One region of the Defluviitalea raffinosedens genome, then DNA from elsewhere that is predicted to be linked to it. Evidence: riboswitches for the same ligand, from Rfam matches in the RefSeq annotation. Region 1 holds a riboswitch; the other holds the start of a gene.
What was found. A riboswitch is a leader RNA that binds a small molecule or an ion and turns the genes downstream of it on or off. The one in region 1 is predicted to bind cobalamin.
Positions count from the first base shown of each region.

Region 1 (4,319 bases):
TTTAATCAGAAGATATATAAAATAGGGAGAACCAATCAATGCCGTCACCGCTCCTACAGGTAATTCTCCGGGAGCGGCTATGGTTCTTCCAAGAGTATCAGAAAGCAGTAAAAAAATCGCGCCTCCCAAAGCCGAAAAAGGAATCAAAACTTTATTATTGGGACCAACAATGATTCTTGCCATATGAGGCACCAAAAAGCCTACAAATCCGATGATTCCGGAAAAAGAAACACAAACAGCAATCATCATGGATGCAATGATAATGACGCCTTTTTTTAGCTTTTCTGTTTCTACACCTAAACTTTTAGCCGTTTCCTCACCAACAAGCATTAAATTGAGATCTCTATATAAAAAAGAAATAATCATTGTGCCGACAAATACAACCGGAGCTGTTATATAAATATTCTCCCAGCTTGAAGCATTGAAACTTCCCATCATCCAAAATATAATCCTGCTGGCATGTTCCTGATTAAACACCATTATGATGGATATTAAAGCCGATGTCAAAAAACCTATGGCACTTCCCACCAGAAGTAAATAGATCGTAGCTGTTTTTGATCTGACCTGTACAATAAGATATACCATGATGGTCGTAGTTACCGCTCCTATAAAGGCAAATGGAGCAGCCGGCAAATGAACAGTAATTGCCAGCGCCGCTCCCAGGGCAGCCCCTCCTGATATTCCAAGCACGTAAGGGTCTGCCATAGGATTTTTAAATAGGGACTGAAAAGAGGTCCCTACTACTGCCAATCCCATCCCAACTATACTTGCCATAATAATTCTGGGCATGCGTACCATAAAAACAATAAGAAAATTTGTATCAGAGGGTACTGTATCGATATGCTTGCCAATAATAGGTATATACTTAAGGATTTCCATGAATACCTCACAGGGCTTTATATTGGCTGCTCCCACCGAAATGGCCCCGATCGCCAGTATACAATATAAAACGAGCAATACAAAAAATAGTGTTTTTCTTTTTAGTCTCATCATCTCACCTATTCAAATAAATCTGGATGCATGATCTTTGCCAGGCTTTCTACACCTTCCCCAAGTCTTGGGCCTTGCCTTGCAATAAGATTATCGTCTATTTCAATCACCTTATCGCCCTTTACAGCTGACAGCTCCTTGTAGCCGGCAGTTTCTACAAACTGCTCTTTTAGTCCATAATTTTGGGAGATCAATATGATATCTGGATCGTTTTCTATTATTTTCTCAAGACTATACTGCCATCCTGTTGCATCTTTTGCAATATTATCCCCTCCGGCTATCTCCAGAAGCTGACCTATAAAGGTATCTCCAGTGGCAGTGTAATCTCCATTTTTACCAAAGCCGGCAACATAATATACTTTCGGCCTTGGGGCATCTTTAACCTTTTCCTGAACCTCTTCAATCTTATCTTTAATCTCTGTAATAACTCGATTGGCTTCATCTTCTGCATTAAGGATTTGCCCCAATCTAGCTATAGAATCATAAGCTCCCTCTAAGTCAATAGCTTCATAGAGCACAACCACCTCTATGCCTAAGTCTTCTAGTTTTTTATAGGTTTCTTCTTTAAAATTGGCAGTGGCAATAACGATATCCGGGTTTAACTCAACAATTTTTTCTACACTGGGATCAATTAAGGACCCTATGCTTGGAACCTCTTTTGTTTCTTCCGGATAATCACAGTAGTCGGTCCTTCCCACAAGGTTTTCTCCTTTGCCTAAAGCATAAATGAGTTCTGTAATACTGGGAGCTACAGAAACGATTCTTTTTGGCTCCTCACTTATTTGGGTGTTCTTAACACCACTACATCCAGCCATAGTGCCTAAAAGGGCTATGATCATAAAAATATGTAATGTCTTTAAGATTCTTTTCATATTGCTTTATCCTTTCCTTTCAGCTTTAATCCATTAAAAATTTTATCTATTAAAAAGGCAGTACATCATAGACGTACTGCCACTAGAATTTATAACTATAGCATAAAAGCAAAATAGTTAATTGACTCTAATAGGCTTTCCCTCCGAAAGCTTATTAATGCTCTCATTTAGGCAGGTCTCCTGGCTCATGATTCATCCTCGTCTTTGCCTTCCCCTAAATACTTAGAGTGGCTTTTAAAGACTCGTCATCAATTACAGTAGCGGGGGCTGCTACGGATTCTAACCGTATTCCCTTTTCACCTTATAAGTTTCATCTTATAAGGCACCTAAATGAATTATTCAGTTTTTTATTATTGAAGTTTAAATCTTTCCACAGCTTCCATAAGTTTTTCTTTTCCTGACTTCACCTCTTCTGTTTGCTCTGCTATTGTACTAACTTTATCTGCAATGACTGCCGTATTCTCAGCCACACTGGTTATTCCGGCGGCTCCTTCATTGGTTGCAGAAGCTACTTCCTCAATAGCTTTTATCATATTCTGTATAGAAATCAGTAATTTCTCAGATGTAACACTAAAATCTGTAATGATCGCACTTACATTTTCAGCATCTTTTTGGTATTGATCTGTTGCTTCCAGCATTAATCCATAATCTTCTTTTACATCCGAAGAAACAAATTCCATCAATTTATTCGAAGTAGATGAGAGATTATTTACTGAACTTTGGACTGTCTTGATTATTTCTTGAATTTCTTTTGCTGTAGCTCCTGAGTTTTCAGCCAGTTTTCCGATTTCATTCGCAACCACCGCAAAGCCTTTACCGGCTTCCCCTGCTCTGGCTGCCTCGATAGCCGCATTTAAGGCCAAAAGATTCGTTTGAGAAGTAATTTCAAGGATTATATTAGATAAAGCTGTGATCTGTTCTACCGATTTCGATTCTTCAATTGCTTTTTCAAGGGCAGATTTTGCTTCTTCAAGAATCTTCATTGCATTATTTTGAGATGTTAAAACTCTTTCTTTTAATCTGTTTGCCCTTTCTTGAATTTCTTCGACAGTTTTTGCTCCATCCTGTGCCTTTTGAGCAATGGAGTGTGCAGCATTTTCAAATTCTGAAGCAGTGGCATTCATTTCCTCGGAAGATGCCGCCGTTTCTTCCATCCCTGCAGAAATTTCTTCTGTTGTAGATGCTACCTCATCTATCTGATCTTTCAGAGCATCAACATTTTCATTAACCACTATAACTGCCTTCATAGATTTATTGGATTCAGTTACAATATCATTCACCATGCTTCTTAAAGTCTTGATCATTTGCTGCAAAGATCTTGAAATGAGACCGATTTCATCCTTATATTTCTGATATTTGGCTGGCATATCGACAGATAAATCCCCCTGGGAAATCTGTTCGATGATCTTAGAAGATTCTTTAATAGGTTTTGATATTTTTTTACCTACTATGATGGATATAATAACAAATAGAACTCCAACCAAAAGAGCCATAAAGCCAAATAACATAATTTGCCTGTTTATTTGCTTCCTCATTTCTATTTTCTTAGTATTGATTACTGCATCAATATCATCCGTATAATTTCCTGTTCCAACAACCCATTCAAAAGGTTTATAAGATAATGAATAACTACGCTTAGGTAGTGGTTCTGTCTGTCCCTCTTTTGGGAAGTGGTAGTCTGAAAAACCACCACCCTCCTGCATTCCGTTTTTGATAATCTCTTTAATAAGATACTTGCCGTTACTGTCTTTCTGCTCATAGCGATTGGTACCTTCTGTTGCACTTCCATATAATACTACATTAACTCCCTCATATGTGTCAATCCAAAAATACCCATCTTCGCCATAACGCATATCTCTAACGATATCGGCAGCAGCTTTTTTAGCCTCTTCTAAAGTCATCTCGCCTTTCTCTACTTTTTTCCCATATTGTTCAATCACACTGACAGCACTTTGCACCTGAGTCGAAATCAAGTGATCAAAGCTTTCTCTCATGCTTTTTTCCATTGCATTTAACGATGTTGTTTGTGTATATAAGACCAATGAAATGGATATGGTACCTAATAGTACAACCAGTACGAAAGTATTCAACAATGACAGGAGTATGATTTTATTTTCTATCTTCTTCATTAGAATCCGCCCCTTCAATTTTATATATGTTGCCTTATTTTAATCTTAAACCCAGTTCAATTTTTGGTCAAGTTTATAATTCGACAATTTTTGCATACAATTATCGACATTAATGCGTATAGCTTCCTTTTCCTCCTTATTTCTTTATTTTTATATCACTTCCATTTTTTATTTACAATACACTGAAAGTACTAAAAAAGCTGTTGGTTTTTACCAACAGCCCTTAGCTATTTAAATTCTTTAAATATTTCCTTTTTAGCTCCACAGACTGGACATACGTCCGGCGATTCATCCAGAACCGTATAACCGCAAACAGGACATATGTAAA
Region 1 is NZ_JAFBEP010000001.1:286,631-290,949, forward strand. It holds gene JOD07_RS01445 (FecCD family ABC transporter permease) at 1-990, opposite strand, end outside; gene JOD07_RS01450 (ABC transporter substrate-binding protein) at 999-1,862, opposite strand; cobalamin riboswitch at 2,016-2,207, opposite strand; gene JOD07_RS01455 (methyl-accepting chemotaxis protein) at 2,213-3,991, opposite strand; gene JOD07_RS01460 (rubrerythrin family protein) at 4,219-4,319, opposite strand, start outside.

Region 2 (4,319 bases), on a different contig from region 1:
TATCACCAATTTTGTCTTCATCTATATATTCATTTTTTATGCCATCAGAAATTGTATTATAGTAATATATTTCTGCAGGGTATATGTCGCCACTTGAATCTCTGAACGTAACAAACCTGATGAGTATAGGAGCATTTTCTACAGGAGCATCAATGATATTTAAAGTAAGCTTTCCTTGTTCAATATCATAATTCTCCCTTGGTTGTACAACACCGTTAATATATAAATTAAAGAAAGAAACCATTTCTGGATCCAGGATACCTCTATTCCCATATTCGGGTATTTCATCTTCATTCGTATATTCTTTTTTATCTTCCTCATATAAAGTATTGTATTGGTATACTTCAGTTCTGAGGAGACTTTCTCTGTATGTAATATTGATTTCTGTTGTAAAATAGCGTTGGCAGAAAGTTTTGGGCTGAGTTTTTGGCTGAGCCATTGAACCAATATTTATTTTAATACTTAGATTTAGCAAATCATTTTCATTACTTATAACCTTGGTACCACAATTAAAGTAGCATGTTTTAAAAGATAAATCTGTTCTTTTTGGCACACACAGATAAAAACTTTTATATATTCTGAATGGTATTGGATTTGAAATAAGGTTGTCCTCTACAAAAAGGGAAATATATCCTTGAATGTACACTACAAATTGATTGGCACGTACATATTTTCCAGAAGGCAATCGAATCCGTTTACTTCTGGTTTTGAGAAAACGGGTTACATCGGAATAACTAATTGCCATGGGATTGTATGGATTTAGTATATTTCCGTGTTTATCTGTCAGGTGGCAGTCTATTTTTGATAAGTTTGTAAACCACATCACCCTCACTCCCAATTAGTTAATTTGAACAATTTTCTATATCTTATTCATACATAATGTTTGAAGTTACATTTAGAATAAAAGGATGTGCCGGATGGCCCATCCTTTTATTCCTATTAAGTTTTAAGTTATTATTGTAGTGGTGGAGTCTGCATCTGGAACAAAGTTGGTTACTACTAAAGTAATCACTGCACCATCAGGTATACTAGCTGCATCTGTGATGACTACTTGTGTATCTGAAATGGTGTATAAATCTGATTGTTGTAATACGCCATTGATGAATAACAAGTAGTAACCATTTCCCGCTATAGCTTCAGTGATTGTAGTTACTGGAGTATCTGTATCATCTACAAAAGCGGTTGCTGGAATTTCTAAGGTAGATCCAACACGATGGGCAGGATCTACTGAGTAAAAATATCTTTCTACATCTGGGTTTGTTGAAACGTTTGTAGTTGTTTCTGCAGAAATAACGAGTTTAAATAAAGTAGCCATTCATTCACCTCCTCTGATCTTTATCATTACACTATATCTTATGTCGAAATAAGAAGAATGGTGACAGGTTGACCACTTCTTTTATAAAATTTTTACGATGATGATATTCTGTTTTTACGGAGAAAAGATATAGAGAAGATGATTGATAAGGGAATAAACAGCTGTTTTAGTCAGGATTTTACATAACATAAAAGTAGATTAAAATAAAAAGATTGAATCGTTTGCAGAGATATGTTACATTAAATGTAATTAAATATGGAGCAATCAGGTGTCGAAGCAACCATGCAATGTGGTTGGCTTCGGTGAAAAGGGAAACAGGTGCAAATCCTGTACGAACTCGTCACCGTAATTAGGGAGCTAAGCCGATATATCACTGGGAAACTGGGAAGATGGCCGATGCGATGATCTTTAAGTCGGGAGACCTGCCTGATTGTCGTACAGAAACGTTTGTTTTAGGCCACGAGTAACTGGTCATTGTACGGGTATGATTTGCAGGATGATATTTCATTATGAAGAAATATAGTATCCGGCAAGTGATTTCGCGTGCAAACCCTTTACCAGTAGCTGGAAAGGGTTTTTTTAGTTTAGTGAGAAAGGCTAGGAGAACTATGGCAAAGGTAATAATGGTACAGGGAACTATGTCCAATGCAGGGAAAAGTCTTTTGGTAGCAGGTTTGTGCAGAATTTTTAAACAGGATGGCTATCGTGTAGCTCCTTTCAAATCACAGAATATGGCGCTCAATTCGTTTATTACAAGAGAAGGACTGGAAATGGGACGGGCTCAGGTTATGCAGGCGGAAGCTGCAGGCATTACACCGATGGTCTGCATGAATCCTATTTTACTAAAGCCCACGAATCATACAGGTTCTCAAGTCATTGTGAATGGTGAAGTCCTTAGGAATATGAGTGCAAAAGAGTATTTTGCCTATAAAAAGGAATTGATTCCTGAAATCAAAAAAGCTTTTCGTAAGCTTGAAGAGTTTGCAGACATTATTGTGATAGAAGGCGCAGGGAGTCCGGCAGAAATCAACTTAAAACAGGATGACATCGTCAATATGGGCATGGCCCGGATGGTAGACGCCCCTGTACTTTTGGTGGGAGACATTGACAGGGGAGGCGTATTTGCACAGTTAATGGGAACGCTGATGCTGCTTGCAAAAGAAGAAAAGGAAAGAGTAAAAGGATTAATCATCAATAAGTTCCGTGGAGATAAGTCCATATTAGATCCTGGGATCAAAATGCTGGAAGAAAAGGGGAAGGTACCGGTAATAGGTGTTGTACCCTATATGGAACTGGCTTTGGAAGATGAGGATAGCTTAACGGAGAGATTTAATAAAAAGCTAGGAGGATTAATAGATATTGTTGTTATTCGCTATCCCCGAATCTCCAATTTCACAGATTTTAATATATTTGAGCAGATTCCCGAAGTTACTGTACGCTATGTTACTTCTGTCCGCGAACTGGGACATCCTGATTTGATTTTCCTTCCGGGGAGCAAAAACACTATGGGGGATTTAAAATGGATGCGGCAGAACGGGCTGGAAGCAGCCATAAAAAAACTTGCAGAAGATATTCCAGTGTTTGGCATATGTGGAGGATATCAGATGTTAGGATGCCGGATTGATGACCCTCATGCCATGGAAGAAGGTGGCTGCATTCGAGGAATGGAATTATTGCCGGTAGCTACCGTACTGCAGAAAAAGAAGAAACGTTGTCAGGTGGAAGGGGTAATAGACGAGCTGGATGGAATTTTCAGCGGAATATCGAGATGTCCTTTTAAAGGATACGAAATTCATATGGGACAAACTGTATATCACGAAGCATGTGACGTGTCAGAAGACATTTACAGTAGCAGAATAGGAAATAATGTGGTGTTCTCTGCCAATAATAAAAATGTATATGGTTCTTATATCCATGGATTGTTTGATCAAAGCAATATAGCCCATGGAATCGTACAGGCTTTGGCTAATAAGAAAGGTATCAAAATAGAGGATGGAATCTTTGAGAATTATCAAATATTCAAAGAAAAACAGTATGACAAGTTAGCAGAAACATTAAGAAAATACTTAGATATGGAGGTAATTTATGAAATCCTTGGAGAAGCCTATTTGGAATAGTTTAACAAGAGAAATTCTGGAACAAATTGTTATTACACCACCTGATGAAGAGGTTAGAAAAAAAGTATTGAAAAACTGGGATGCCGTTGCGAAACCCATTGACAGTATGGGAAGGTTTGAGACCCTCACGGCACAGATTGGAGCAATACTAGGTACTGAGCAAATCAATATAGATAAAAAGGCTGTTGTGATCATGTGTGCAGATAATGGAATAGTGGAAGAGGGTGTCACCCTGTCTGGTCAGGAGGTAACCGTTGGGGTAGCCGGGTTGATGGCAAAAAAACAGTCATCAGTAGGAAGAATGGCAGACAGTATAGGCGCAGATACTATCCCGGTGGATCTTGGCATCAATGCGAAAGACCCCATTCCGGGCCTTAAGAATAAAAAAATAAGATGTGGAACCCGCAATTTCGTAAAGGAACCTGCCATGACAGAAGAGGAAGCATTAAGGGCAATTGCTGCAGGCGTAGAGATGGTATATTCCTGTAAAGAAGCTGGATACAAAATGCTTGGTACAGGAGAACTGGGCATGGGCAATACGACCACCAGTGCTGCTGTTGCTGCTGCATTGCTTCAGTGTGAGGTAAGTGAAGTTACAGGCAGAGGAGCTGGATTAAGCGATACAGGATTCCTTCGTAAGCAACAAGTAATTAAAGAAGCTATTGAGAAATACGGTTTGTATCATGCGGATCCATTAAAAGTTTTGGCAACTGTAGGAGGACTGGACATTGCCGGGCTAACAGGGGTGTGTATTGGTGGTGCACTTTATCATGTACCTGTTGTATTGGATGGTGTGATCAGCATGGCGGCAGCCCTTCTGGCAGAGCGCATGGTACCCGGAACGAAAGATTATTTATTGCCTTCCCATAAGGGAAAAGAGCCTGCCA
Region 2 is NZ_JAFBEP010000007.1:57,439-61,757, forward strand. It holds gene JOD07_RS07200 (DUF4183 domain-containing protein) at 1-823, opposite strand, end outside; gene JOD07_RS07205 (DUF4183 domain-containing protein) at 947-1,315, opposite strand; cobalamin riboswitch at 1,565-1,759, shown strand; gene JOD07_RS07210 (cobyric acid synthase) at 1,924-3,432, shown strand; gene cobT (nicotinate-nucleotide--dimethylbenzimidazole phosphoribosyltransferase) at 3,401-4,319, shown strand, end outside.
Region 2: it holds a riboswitch for cobalamin, as region 1 does, so the genes downstream of both, JOD07_RS07210 (cobyric acid synthase) here and JOD07_RS01450 (ABC transporter substrate-binding protein) in region 1, are expected to answer to the same signal.